One region of the Ureibacillus sp. FSL E2-3493 genome, then DNA from elsewhere that is predicted to be linked to it. Evidence: riboswitches for the same ligand, from Rfam matches in the RefSeq annotation. Region 1 holds a riboswitch; the other holds the start of a gene.
The links. Region 1 has a riboswitch for thiamine pyrophosphate ahead of tnpA (IS200/IS605 family transposase). Riboswitches for the same ligand answer to the same signal wherever they lie in the genome.
Positions count from the first base shown of each region.

Region 1 (6,014 bases):
TGTAAAACTCATCCTCATGGAGAGGTTCGTGGATAGACCAAAAATACTTATTCCTTCTCATTAAATCCGCTAAATTTTTTGCATCGGATTCCACTAATGTCCGTAATAATAATCGATCACTTTCGAGCTTTATCAAATGATCACCCTTTTTATGTAGTAAATTCAAAAATTTTTTTACCATCCCGTATACCTTAAAGCCTTTCCTCAAATTTTATCCAACTGTTTCCATCATTTACATTATGAACGTCTTTATACAACCCTTAAGAAATTATTCTTGATGATTAAAAAAATTCCTTTAAAATACTTCTTATTAATAATCGCTTATTTTTTATCCACTATTACATGTATGCATACAATAAACTGAATATTTACGCCCAGCTTATTATGCTTTCTAAATGTTTGAACATTATATTAGTAAAGGTTACTTATTTTCAAAAAAGGGATTCACCATCTAATCAAAAGTAGGATATTATAATTCATATGCTCTAAACATCCATTGAAAACTAGGAGAACTGTAGCTATATTTTATATCTGTATTTTTTTATCGAAAGCAATTGAAAGATTGTTTAGGTTTTTCCAAAATTTTATTACTATTTGGAAATTGTTGTTCAAATCTTAGTAAATGTATATAATTTTATAGAAAGGAGAGGAAAGAATGGGTCGTATAATCCTGCTATTTACATCGGTTATTGTAGTCACACTTTTTACAGTCAATGCATTTTGGCTACAATTCAAAGGGCATTCCACTATTCAAATTATAGATCGTTTACCGATTCTATTTGCACCAGCTAATTTTATTTATTACATATGGGTTCTTGTGTTCATTTTTCTTTTCCTTTGGATATATAACTACATAAAATTACGCCGCACTGATTATTTTATTTCGATACCCCAAGTTATTCTTTTTTTATGTGTAGTTATTTTTCAAATTGCTTCCCTGTGGAGTTGGCATAGTGAACATTTTTTACTATCCTTTGTTTTATTTTTTATACAAGTCATTTTATTATTTGGACTTTATTTAACTTATCCATTAAAAAAGGAATTGTTCAAATTAAGAATGCCTATTGCTATTTATTTTAGTTGGTCTACCTATCTACTAATTCTACATGGTTGGTACTTACTTGTTGATATGCAGTGGAAAGGTTTCGGTTTAAGCAGTGCCCTTTGGACAGTTATTCTTATGACAATCGGTACAGCCATTGCACTACATCTTCGTTATCATCATTTTGATATTGTGTATCCAATCGTTTTTATATGGTGTTATTTAGGAATTGCAGTTTCAAATGGTTTTGATGAACTTTTAGTAACGACCGCCGCTCTTTTCTTAATAGGTGTTTTGGTAGTGGGCATATTCTTTATGAAAAAAAATCCTGCGCACTTGAAGTAATTCTTCAAGTGAACAGGAATTTTTTTTTAATCTTCAATTTGTGTAATGATGATTGGTTTGTCTTTCGTAACAATAACCGTATGTTCGATTTGTGCTACTAAAGATTTGTCAGGTGTAATAAATGTCCACCCATCTCCAGCTTCCACAATATGTTCTGCTTTTTCGGATATGAATGGCTCTACAGCTAAAACCATTCCTTCCTTCATAATCGTTGCATCCCAAGCATCATAATAATTTAAAACGTGATCTGGTTTTTCATGTAGGGAACGGCCAATTCCGTGACCAGTTAAATTCATAATAACAGTTAAACCATTATCTCTCGCTTCCCGTTCAACTGCTTTACCAACTCGATTTAACTTTGAGCCCGCTTTTACTTTTGTCATCGCACGATCAAAGGCAGATTTTGCAACCGTACATAGCTTTTCCTTTTCAGTATAACCACTTCCTACAACAAAGGAAATACCCGTATCCGCAAAATATCCATTTAAAGAACCAGAAACGTCAATATTGACCATATCTCCTTCTTTAATTTCCTTTGAACCAGGAATCCCATGGGCAACTTCGTGGTTTACACTAATGCAAGTATAACCAGGGAAATCATATTCTCCTTTTGGTCCAGAAATTGCGCCTGCCTCTTCAAACATACGTCCTGCAATTTCATCTAACTCTTTTGTCGTAATACCCGGTTTTGTTGCTGCTTTCATGGCTTCACGAATTTCAGCGCAAATACGGCCAATTTTTTTCAATGCTTCTAATTCTTCTTTTGTTTGAACAATCATGTTAAACGTCCTTCCTATATACATATCTTTATATAATATACCATAATCGAAAAGGTTTTTATGACAATTGCACCTGATAGGAAATCGTTTTTTCTTTTCAGAATTATCTATACGTAGTCCTTTTTTAGATCGAATGATGGGATTATCTATTCAGTAATAAAACATTTCTCGAACTTTCATTGTTTCTATTTAAACAACTAAAAAACCAAGAATACCGTATCGATTCTTGGTTCTTCTTTATCATATTATAGAATTTATTTTATTAAGAATTGGCTTTTAGTAATCTAGGAGAAGCCGTAAAGATTAGTACACCAACGATCGCAGTTAAAATAATCGCTGGAATCATATAAGATCCGTTATAAACGATTGTGTACACCCAGACGTTTTGATCTCCTGCATACTCTGCAAAGAATACAGCACCAGCAATGGTATGTGCTGCGTAACGCAACAATCCACCAACAACTGTTCCAAAAACAATGTATAATCCCATTCTTTTTTTATTTAAATTCGTAGCAGCATCGACGATTTGCTTGCGGAATATACCTGCAAATCCGACTACTGAAAAGGCAACAATATAGTCTAGTAACCCTTGAGCCCAGTGAAGGATATAGCCACCAAGAAGGATTTGGATAAGACCGATTAATAGTCCAGTGATTATTCCAGCAGATAATCCCCAACGAATAGCGATTAAAAGAATCGGAACCATCACAAAACTAATAGAGCCACCTTGTGCCCATAACGAAAACGATAATTTGTCTAACACAACACCAATTCCCGCGAAAATAGCAATTTCAACGAGCATTAATAATCTTTTATTGTTCATAACAACTCTCCTCTCTTTTATTCCGATGTAGAACATTGAGAAGGAATAGAAATCTTCGCCCATTATTATTTGGAAACAATGCCCCTTTACTCCAAATAAATATCCGCCTGTAAAACAGGCGGTTTTAGTAACGCCCTATAAGGGCTCCTTACTAACTGCCCCTAAAGGGGCTTTTTTAATTGACCGTCAACCGTATTTGTTCTTTAATCTCGTTTAAATGGGTCTATATATTCTCTACTCGTCATTTGATCACGTAATCGATCTTCAGCTTCTTGTTCCCTAATGTATTTTGCTACCGCTTTTTCGTTAAGACCTACTGTAGTGACATAATATCCTTTTGCCCAAAACGTTCGATTTCCGTGTTTATATTTTAAATTTGCATGTCTATCGTGAATCATTAAAGAACTCTTTCCTTTTAAATAGCCTACGAATTGTGATACGGATAATTTTGGAGGAATTTTAACCAGCATATGTATATGATCTGGCATTGCATGTCCTTCTATGAGTTCTACGTCTTTCATTTCACATAGACGTCTTAAAATCGCTCCGATGTCTTTTCTTAATTCACCGTAGATTACTTTCCTTCTGTATTTTGGTATAAAAACTATGTGATACTTACAATTCCATCTTGTGTGTGATAAACTATTGTCGCTCGACATTGAGCAAAACTCCTCTCGATTTGAATTTGGTTTGACGGCCATTTTCATTATATCGAGAGGAGTTTTTAATTCCATCTCCATTACCACTCTAAAAGTATATTTTCACACGTGCAGAGCACGTGGTTTTAAAAGAATTAATAAAAATGGCGTCAGGACAGAGCCTAAACGCCATGAATGGAGTCGGTTTCTATCCACATCCCTTCGCAAGTACTAACTTACAGGTTCAAAGAGTTAGTGCAATAAGTGCACAATCTCAGCTGACTTCATCAGCTCCCCTTGTGGTAAATACATCATTTTTTATTGTTAGAACACATTTATTGTATCAAAGTATATGATTTTTTCAACTAGGTTATTAAGATAAAAATATGTGTCTTAAAAAAGAAAAGGAGAAATACTAGCTTACTTAATCGTTCCTTCAATTTCTCCATTTTTTGAAATGGTAAACTCTAAACTTTTTATCGGTAACTCTGATTCTAAAATTTCATTTAATGTATGATTTTTAACAAAATCTTCAACTTTAGCTTGCTCCTTTATTTGCACAAACTCCACCATGATTGGTTTACTTTTTAATCTCTCTAAAACACTATTAATTTTGCTTTTATTTTCAAATGAGAGAGTGCTATCGAAAACATACAATTTAATCAAGAAATATTTACTATTATAATAATCTTCAAAGTCTTCAATACCGTCTTTGTATTCTTTTATACTTTGTGTTAATAATTTTATTTTTGTATTCGCATTTGGTAAGTATTCTCGTACAATTTCGTTCATATATTCGGAACCTGGTTAATTTTTCCTTTTATCCTACTTATTCTTGTTTGATGTGTAATCTTTAAAACCATCTTTATCGATATAAAGTCTATATTCATTCAAAATCTTATAATCTTTTAAATTAGATTTATCAAAGAAAGATAAGCTACTAGGCTTTTCCAAAAAAGCTTTCGTAATCCTTATCCGAAATTAAAAAAACATTCATATAATATACTATTTCTGGGATTTAGCTGTGAATCTTTTCCATAATAAGCTGAAATGAAGTAGATGTAATTGTCGAATTCTCTTTTACAACAACTGAAGTTGTAATATATCTAGGAGAATATTTTTCAACATATTCAGCTAGCGTGATATCAAGATTTGTTTCTTCTTTATCATTAGCACTAAGATAAAACATATTAGTAGAAGTCTGTAATTCGACTCCATCCATTTCACCTTTTATTTCTTCATTTATATTCTCACTAATAATTCGTCCAATATAATCGTCTTTTAATTCACCCTCTTTTGTTGTAATCGCATTAAAATGGAGTGTTTCGTCATTTTGGGGGTAAACATATGTTTGAACCGTGCCGCTTCCACCTCTACGGGATCTTCCTCCAATTGAGGACACTTCAAATTTAAAACCATATTTATCCTCAAGCGATGTTTCAATCTTGTTAGACGTTGTTTCATTTAATGAGCTGCATCCACATAGAGTCAAGAGTGTAGCTACCATCACAACACTATCTAAAAACAATATTTTGTTTTCATTTCCAACCTACTCTCGCATAACTTTTAATTAATTTCCCCGATTTAACATGTTGTTTATAGCTTCGTCCGAATCGACGAAACCATCTTTTGTTAACTCAACAAAAACTTTACTATCATAGTCATAACCTTCTAAATCAGAGGGATCTATATTTGCCACATTCTTTAACGTTTTATTCACTTTTGTATATTCATCATCATTAAATATCCAATAAGTTGCGGAAATAGAAGGGCCATTAAACTGATTGTAAGTTTGTTGTACAATCGTTTTTAATTTTTCTGCTGTAATACTATCACCATTTTTCATGACAATTTCAACGAAAATATAGTCCGTTTTCGATTTTTCAATATATTCATCGATTGTCATATCTGTTGTAATATCAAAGGATTGTTCAGTATAACTATTAATCCATGAAGAAGCATCTAATCCTTGATCTTCAATCACTTTATTAAAAACCGATGCAAATTTATTCATTAAAAGCATCTCAGGGTAATTTTCAATAATGTTTTTTGATTTGTCCATAATGGCTGTAAATAGAATGTCAGATTCTAATGCTTTCACATACGTCGTTACCGTATCATTACTTTTCGTCCCCCACCGTTCCCCTAAATATTGAACTTCAAAGGATTCATTGTACTTTTCGGATAACTTTTCCTCAATGATTTTAGCTATTTTTTCATTTACATCACTCCATCCTAATAGACTTACAATAGAGAGTGTGATTAATAATCTACCTATCCTTTTTAAATCGAATTTCATTCATAAACCTACCTTTACCTTTGTGTTAACCCCAATTTACTCCACAAGTTCAAATTGCTTATAAATATAATGGTACCAGATTCTAACA
Region 1 covers NZ_JBBOPK010000001.1:2,947,644-2,953,657, forward strand. The annotation lists gene MHH69_RS15265 (GNAT family N-acetyltransferase) at 1-136, opposite strand, end outside; gene MHH69_RS15270 (hypothetical protein) at 656-1,387, shown strand; gene map (type I methionyl aminopeptidase) at 1,414-2,166, opposite strand; gene thiT (energy-coupled thiamine transporter ThiT) at 2,429-2,989, opposite strand; gene tnpA (IS200/IS605 family transposase) at 3,193-3,648, opposite strand; TPP riboswitch at 3,828-3,935, opposite strand; gene MHH69_RS15290 (hypothetical protein) at 4,048-4,419, opposite strand; gene MHH69_RS15295 (hypothetical protein) at 4,646-5,134, opposite strand; gene MHH69_RS15300 (hypothetical protein) at 5,198-5,926, opposite strand.

Region 2 (6,014 bases), 130 kb from region 1:
TAAAAAAGCGGATGTACTAGTCGTCGATCCACCACGAAAAGGCTGCGATGAGGCATTGCTCAATACCGTTATTGAGCAAAAACCAAAGCGAGTAGTTTACGTCTCCTGTAATCCAGCGACCTTAGCGCGGGACTTACGGGTACTCGAGGATGGCGGCTACAAAACAAAAGAAATCCAACCCGTAGACATGTTCCCGCAAACGACGCACTGTGAAGCGGTGGCGTGGTTGGAGTTAGTATAAAGAAAGAAGAACGAATTCCTAATGGGGAATTCGTTCTTTTTTATTGCTTCGGAAAGCTGTTTTTTAATATATGGTAACGAATCAGTGTGGGGTGTCAGTTAAACCACTAGTAATGGTTTTACGGTATGGAATTCATCAAGTTCTTTTTGAATTTTTAGATTTAAATGGATGTATCCATTGAGCCAAACTTTTGAATTCTAGTAGTGGCCAAAACCTCTCCTTGAAGACTGTTTTCCCTCTTATTGCTAATTTTGTCGAAATATATACTAAAGTTCGTAGATAGTATAGAAAAGTAAGACTAATAAGTTTATACTATAAATTCTAGTCTAAAGACCTACACCTGTTATACTTTTTAGTTCTTATAGATTAGTGAATGCTTTTTTATTAATTTTACGGGGAGGATAAAAGAATGAAATTCAATTTGCTTACATTTTTAACTAAAACGATTAAACGGAAGCTTCTAACTGTTTCCATTTTATTGTTGACGATTCCATTAATCGTTTTAAGCGTATTTAGTTATGAAAAGAGTAGTAGTAGTTTAGATGAACTGGGTCAAACGAATTTAAAAAATAGTGTGGAACAAACGCTTGAAATGATGGAAGTCCTCAATCAGCAAGTAGAAGAAGGCAAACTTTCCCTTGAGGATGCGCAAGAAAAAGTAAAAATAGCGATATTAGGAGAAATGGGAGAAGACAGTACACGACCAATTAACAAAAATATTGATTTAGGTGACAATGGCTATATGTTCATTACTGATCGCGAAGGGACTTTTGTTGCTCACCCTTCTAAAGAGGGGCAGAACCTTTGGGATAAAAAGGATGAGAATGGTACATATTATGTCCAGGAATACATTAAAAAGGGCATCAATGGAGGAGGATATACCGATTTTATCGCTCCATTTATTGATAACCCAAATAAATTCGGAGAGAAAATTTCCTACTCCAAAGAATTCCCAGAATGGGGTTGGGTAGTGGTATCAGGTACTTATATGGTTGATTTTAATAAACCTGCTGGTGAAATCCTATCTTTAAATTTCATTGTGATGGGAATTACGCTTCTAATTGGTATTGTAATCATTTGGCTATTTGCGAATAATGTGACGAATCCGATTAAAAAGGTAACGGGACAAATGACTCATATCGCTAATGGGGATTTAACAGTTGGTGAACTGGATATTAAGTCAAAAGATGAAACGGGGCAATTAGCCAATGGGCTCAATGACTTACATACTAATTTAAAAAATATGATTCAAAATATCTCAAATGCCTCCCAGCTAATTTCGTCTCATAGTGAGGAAATGACACAATCTGCAAATGAAGTAAAAGTAGGAACAGAACAAATCTCCAAAACAATGGAGGAAATTGCATCTGGCACCGAATCGCAAGCAAATCTGTCTGGTGATCTTTCAACTTCAATGGGGATGTATGTGGAAAAAGTAGAAGAAGCAAATGACAATGGTGAACGAATCTATCAGTCTTCAAATGAAGTATTACAATTGACCGAAGATGGTGCCCAATTGATGCGACAATCTGTTGAGCAAATGTCAAATATCGATCGTATCGTCAAAGATTCCGTTGTTAAAGTACAGCAGTTGGATGTTCAATCCAATGAAATTTCTAAATTAGTTACAGTTATAAAAGATGTAGCTGAACAAACGAACTTATTGGCTCTTAATGCGGCGATTGAAGCAGCACGTGCTGGTGAACATGGACGTGGGTTTGCAGTTGTTGCAGAAGAAGTGAAAAAGCTCGCAGAAGAGGTGTCCAAATCTGTAAAGGATATCACACAAATTGTTAGTAGAATTCAAGGGGATACATCTGGAGTGGTAGACTCATTGCAATCGGGGTATTCAGAAGTCGAAAAAGGGACGAACCAGCTGAAAACAACGGGTGAGAAGTTTAGTAAAATTAATGATTCTGTTAAAGAAATGGCTTCGGCAATTAGCGTCGTTAGTAATCATTTAACGATGATGAAATCCACTAGTCAAGAAATGAATTCTTCCATAGAGGAGATTGCGGCTATTTTGGAAGAATCTGCAGCTGGTGTCGAACAAACCTCTGCCTCTGCTCAGCAAACAAGCAGTTCAATGGAAGAAGTTGCATCGAGTTCCGAAGAGCTTGCGAAACTAGCAATTGAGTTAAATGATTTGGTGAAGCAGTTTAGGGTCTAGAATAGTAAGAGGTGGTCAATTTTTAAAATTAATGTAAGTTTTAACAAAATATAAAGAGAACAAATAAAAAACAGCATCTCAGAAGATGCTGTTTTTATTTAATAAACGAACCAGGACTCTTGTGTGCGGTTGTATGGCGGGATCGGGCTAGATTGTTTCCGAAATGCATCCATTTATAATAACCCACCAATTGGAAATACTGTATAAACAGATTATAAAATGGAGGCTAGAATTATGCCTGAATTGCCGGAGATGGAAACATATAAAACATTACTGGGTTCATTGGTAGGTGGGAAAAAAATTTCGGATGTTGAGATTGGACGGGAAAAGTCTATTAATGTACCAGTTGAACGGTTTATTGCACAAGTTTCAAATCAAACGATAAAAACGATTACGAGAAGAGCGAAATATTTAATTTTCCAACTACAGGATGATTCATGTTTACTGTTACATTTAATGCTTGGAGGGTGGATGTTTTTTGGTAAAGAAGAAGATAAACCAAGCAGGACCATTCAAGTAAAGCTTTCCTTTGGAGAACAACATTTATATTTTATTGGACTGCGTTTAGGTTACTTGCATCTTTTATCACCAGAAGAGATAAAGAAAGAGTTTGAAAAACTAGGACTAGAAGTACTTGATCCCGATTTCACATTGGATACCTTTCAACAGCTAATGGAAAAAAGAAAGGGAATGATTAAAACAACATTAATCAATCAAGAAGTGCTAGCTGGAATAGGGAATGCATATTCTGATGAGATTCTTTGGCATGCAGAGATTCGCCCTGATAAAAAAATGAATGAGTTAGACGATGAGCAATTAACTCGGGCTTATCATTCGATTCAGTTTATTCTAAAAAAAGGAATCGAACAAGGTGGGTATATGGAAAACCCGTTGTATAAGGGAGATGGCAAAACGGGAGGTTACCAATTCTATGTTTATGACAGAGAAGGTACTGAATGTTCCCGTTGCAATACCCCCATTTTAAAAGAAGAAATTTCTTCACGGAAAACTTTCTTTTGCCCTAATTGTCAAAAATAGAGTGCATTTTATATAAACTTGTGAATATGAAAGTCTTGGAACGCTTCCTAGCTTTACAACATTCATGTGTTGCCAAAGAGGTCCACACATGATGAAGCAGTTTCGTGCTGGAACTAGCATAAATTGACATACGGTGTATCAGTTGGTAGTATGTGTAGTAACAAACTGAATAGTAAATATTGCGGGGGGACTCTTCGGAGTTGAGAAGGTTAAAACCTGACTCTTTGAACCTGTCAGTTAACACTGGTGTAGGGAAGCGATTCATTAGATTTATAAGCAATAATTTGAATTGTGCTTTCCCATTTTTATTTAATGGGAGAGCATTTTTTTATTATATAGAGCCTAAGTGAATTCATACCTTAATCCCCTGTTTTGTTGATCTATTCGTTCGTATAAAGAATGGAAATAGAGAGGTGTTTGCAAAGTGGTTAACAAGCAAGAGATTCAAAGTAAAATGATGCAGGCGGTTGAAGCGGTAAGAGGGACGAATCCGATGGCAGGTTCGATTACGAACACTGTAACGATTAATCTTGTAGCAAATGCACAGCTTGCTGTTGGTGGATCTGCCGCTATGGTGTACTTGCCAGATGAGGCGGAGTTTTTGGCAAAAGCTGGCGGAGCTATGTATATCAATGTCGGAACGCTGTTACCGATTTATGAGGAGACGTTACCTTATGTAGCGAAGGTGTTGCATGAAACAGGAAAGCCATGGGTATTAGATCCTGTTGCTGTGGGGATAGGTTCACTTAGAACAAAGCTGTTACAACGATTTAAGGCATATAAGCCAACAATTATTAGAGGAAATGCTTCGGAAATTATCGCATTAGCTGGTTTATGGGGATTAGACGGAGGTACAGAACAATCGAATGTTCGCGGTGTTGATTCTACGGATTCAGTAAGTGGGGCTAAAGCAGCAGCTATTGCGCTTGCTAAGTGGACAGGAGGCGCTGTTGCTGTGTCGGGTGAAACAGATTTAGTAACAGACGGCGCTATGGTGGCTGTCTCTTATGGAGGTTCCCATTTTATGGAGAAAATTACGGGTGCAGGATGCTCGTTAGGTGGGGTAGCAGCTGTCTACGCTACAGCAACATCCCCATTCATTGCGGCACTTACCGCCACTACGGTGTACAATGTAGCCGGTAAACGGGCTGAACTTAAAGTGGATGGTCCAGGAAGTTTCCAAGTTCAGTTTATAGATGAATTATATAAAGTAACGGCGGAAGACATTGCGAACAATTTATTTGATATAGAGGAGGTTTCATTTTTATGAATACATTAGTTGCAGTAGCTATTGCGCCTTTTGGAGTAGGCGATGAATTGGCAGAGGAAGTAGCTGAAGTTGTGAAAGTGATTCGGAAGTCAGGATTACCAAATCGAACGACATCGATGTTTACGGAGATTGAGGGCGAATGGGACGAAGTAATGAAAGTAGTGAAAGAGGCGACATTTGTCCTTGCGGAGAAGGGAATTCGAACGGAAGTAGTGTTAAAAGCAGATATTCGACCAGGATATACAAATACGATCAATACGAAAGTAGATAAAGTAAATGATATTTTAGGAGGATAAAATGAGTATTGTAAAAAAACTTGATATTTCCAAATACTTAGTGATAGGTCCGGAAAATACGAAAGGTCGTCCAGTTGCCACAATTATTAAAGATGCGGTGAATGCAGGGTTTACTTGTATCCAAATTCGTTCCAAAGTTGCCTCTGCGAAGGAATTGATTCAGCTAACACGTCAAGCGGCAGAAGCCATTGAAGAAGCTGGAAAATCCAAAGAGGTTGCGCTCCTTGTAAATGACCGACTAGATATTGTTTTAGCTGCGAGAAAACAAGGGATTAAAGTGGATGGTATTCATGTGGGACAAACAGATATACCAGTAGATGTTTGTCGTGAATATTTAGGTGAAGAGCTCATTGTCGGTTTATCTGCCCGAGCAGATGAATTATTTGAATATATAAAAACAGCGGATGTTTCTCAACTTGATTATTTTGGTGTCGGACCATTACGTGAAACACAAACAAAACCTGATTGTGGACTTGGAAAAGATGGCAGGGTCATTACAAGAAGTTTTGATGATATCGCTAAAATCTCTGAGCTTAGTTCGATTCCGGTAGTCGTAGGCGGTGGTGTTAAGCTTGCTGATATACCTTCCCTTGCCCAAACTGGAGCGGATGGTTTCTTTGTTGTGTCAGCTGTGACGGAGGCTGATAATCCAAAACTAGAGGCAACAAAATTAGTGAATGCCTGGAACGATTATAAATCTAGGGAAAAGTGTTCGGTTAACTGAGTTATTAATATATGCCGATACTTGATGTTCTTAAAAGAAGACAAATGCCTATTTGGCGTTGTCTTCTTTTATGTTCCTTATTACAAATTAAGTGAGATAATATTTACATAATGGGAAATGTGAGGCTACCACAAGGAACTAAAAAAGATCCTATTAGTAGTTTAAATTACGAAAATCGCCGCGTTACTGCTTGCACTATTTTTATTGATTTATGTAAATAAATTTGTTGGAGAAAAGAGAAAATAAACTTAGTAAAGCAAAACTTCCACAGATAG
Region 2 covers NZ_JBBOPK010000001.1:3,074,370-3,080,383, reverse strand. The annotation lists gene rlmD (23S rRNA (uracil(1939)-C(5))-methyltransferase RlmD) at 1-241, shown strand, start outside; gene MHH69_RS15865 (methyl-accepting chemotaxis protein) at 651-2,411, shown strand; gene mutM (bifunctional DNA-formamidopyrimidine glycosylase/DNA-(apurinic or apyrimidinic site) lyase) at 2,646-3,449, shown strand; TPP riboswitch at 3,623-3,722, shown strand; gene thiM (hydroxyethylthiazole kinase) at 3,874-4,719, shown strand; gene MHH69_RS15850 (MTH1187 family thiamine-binding protein) at 4,716-5,015, shown strand; gene MHH69_RS15845 (thiamine phosphate synthase) at 5,017-5,739, shown strand.
Region 2: linked by a shared signal. The riboswitch ahead of thiM (hydroxyethylthiazole kinase) and the one ahead of tnpA (IS200/IS605 family transposase) in region 1 are both predicted to bind thiamine pyrophosphate.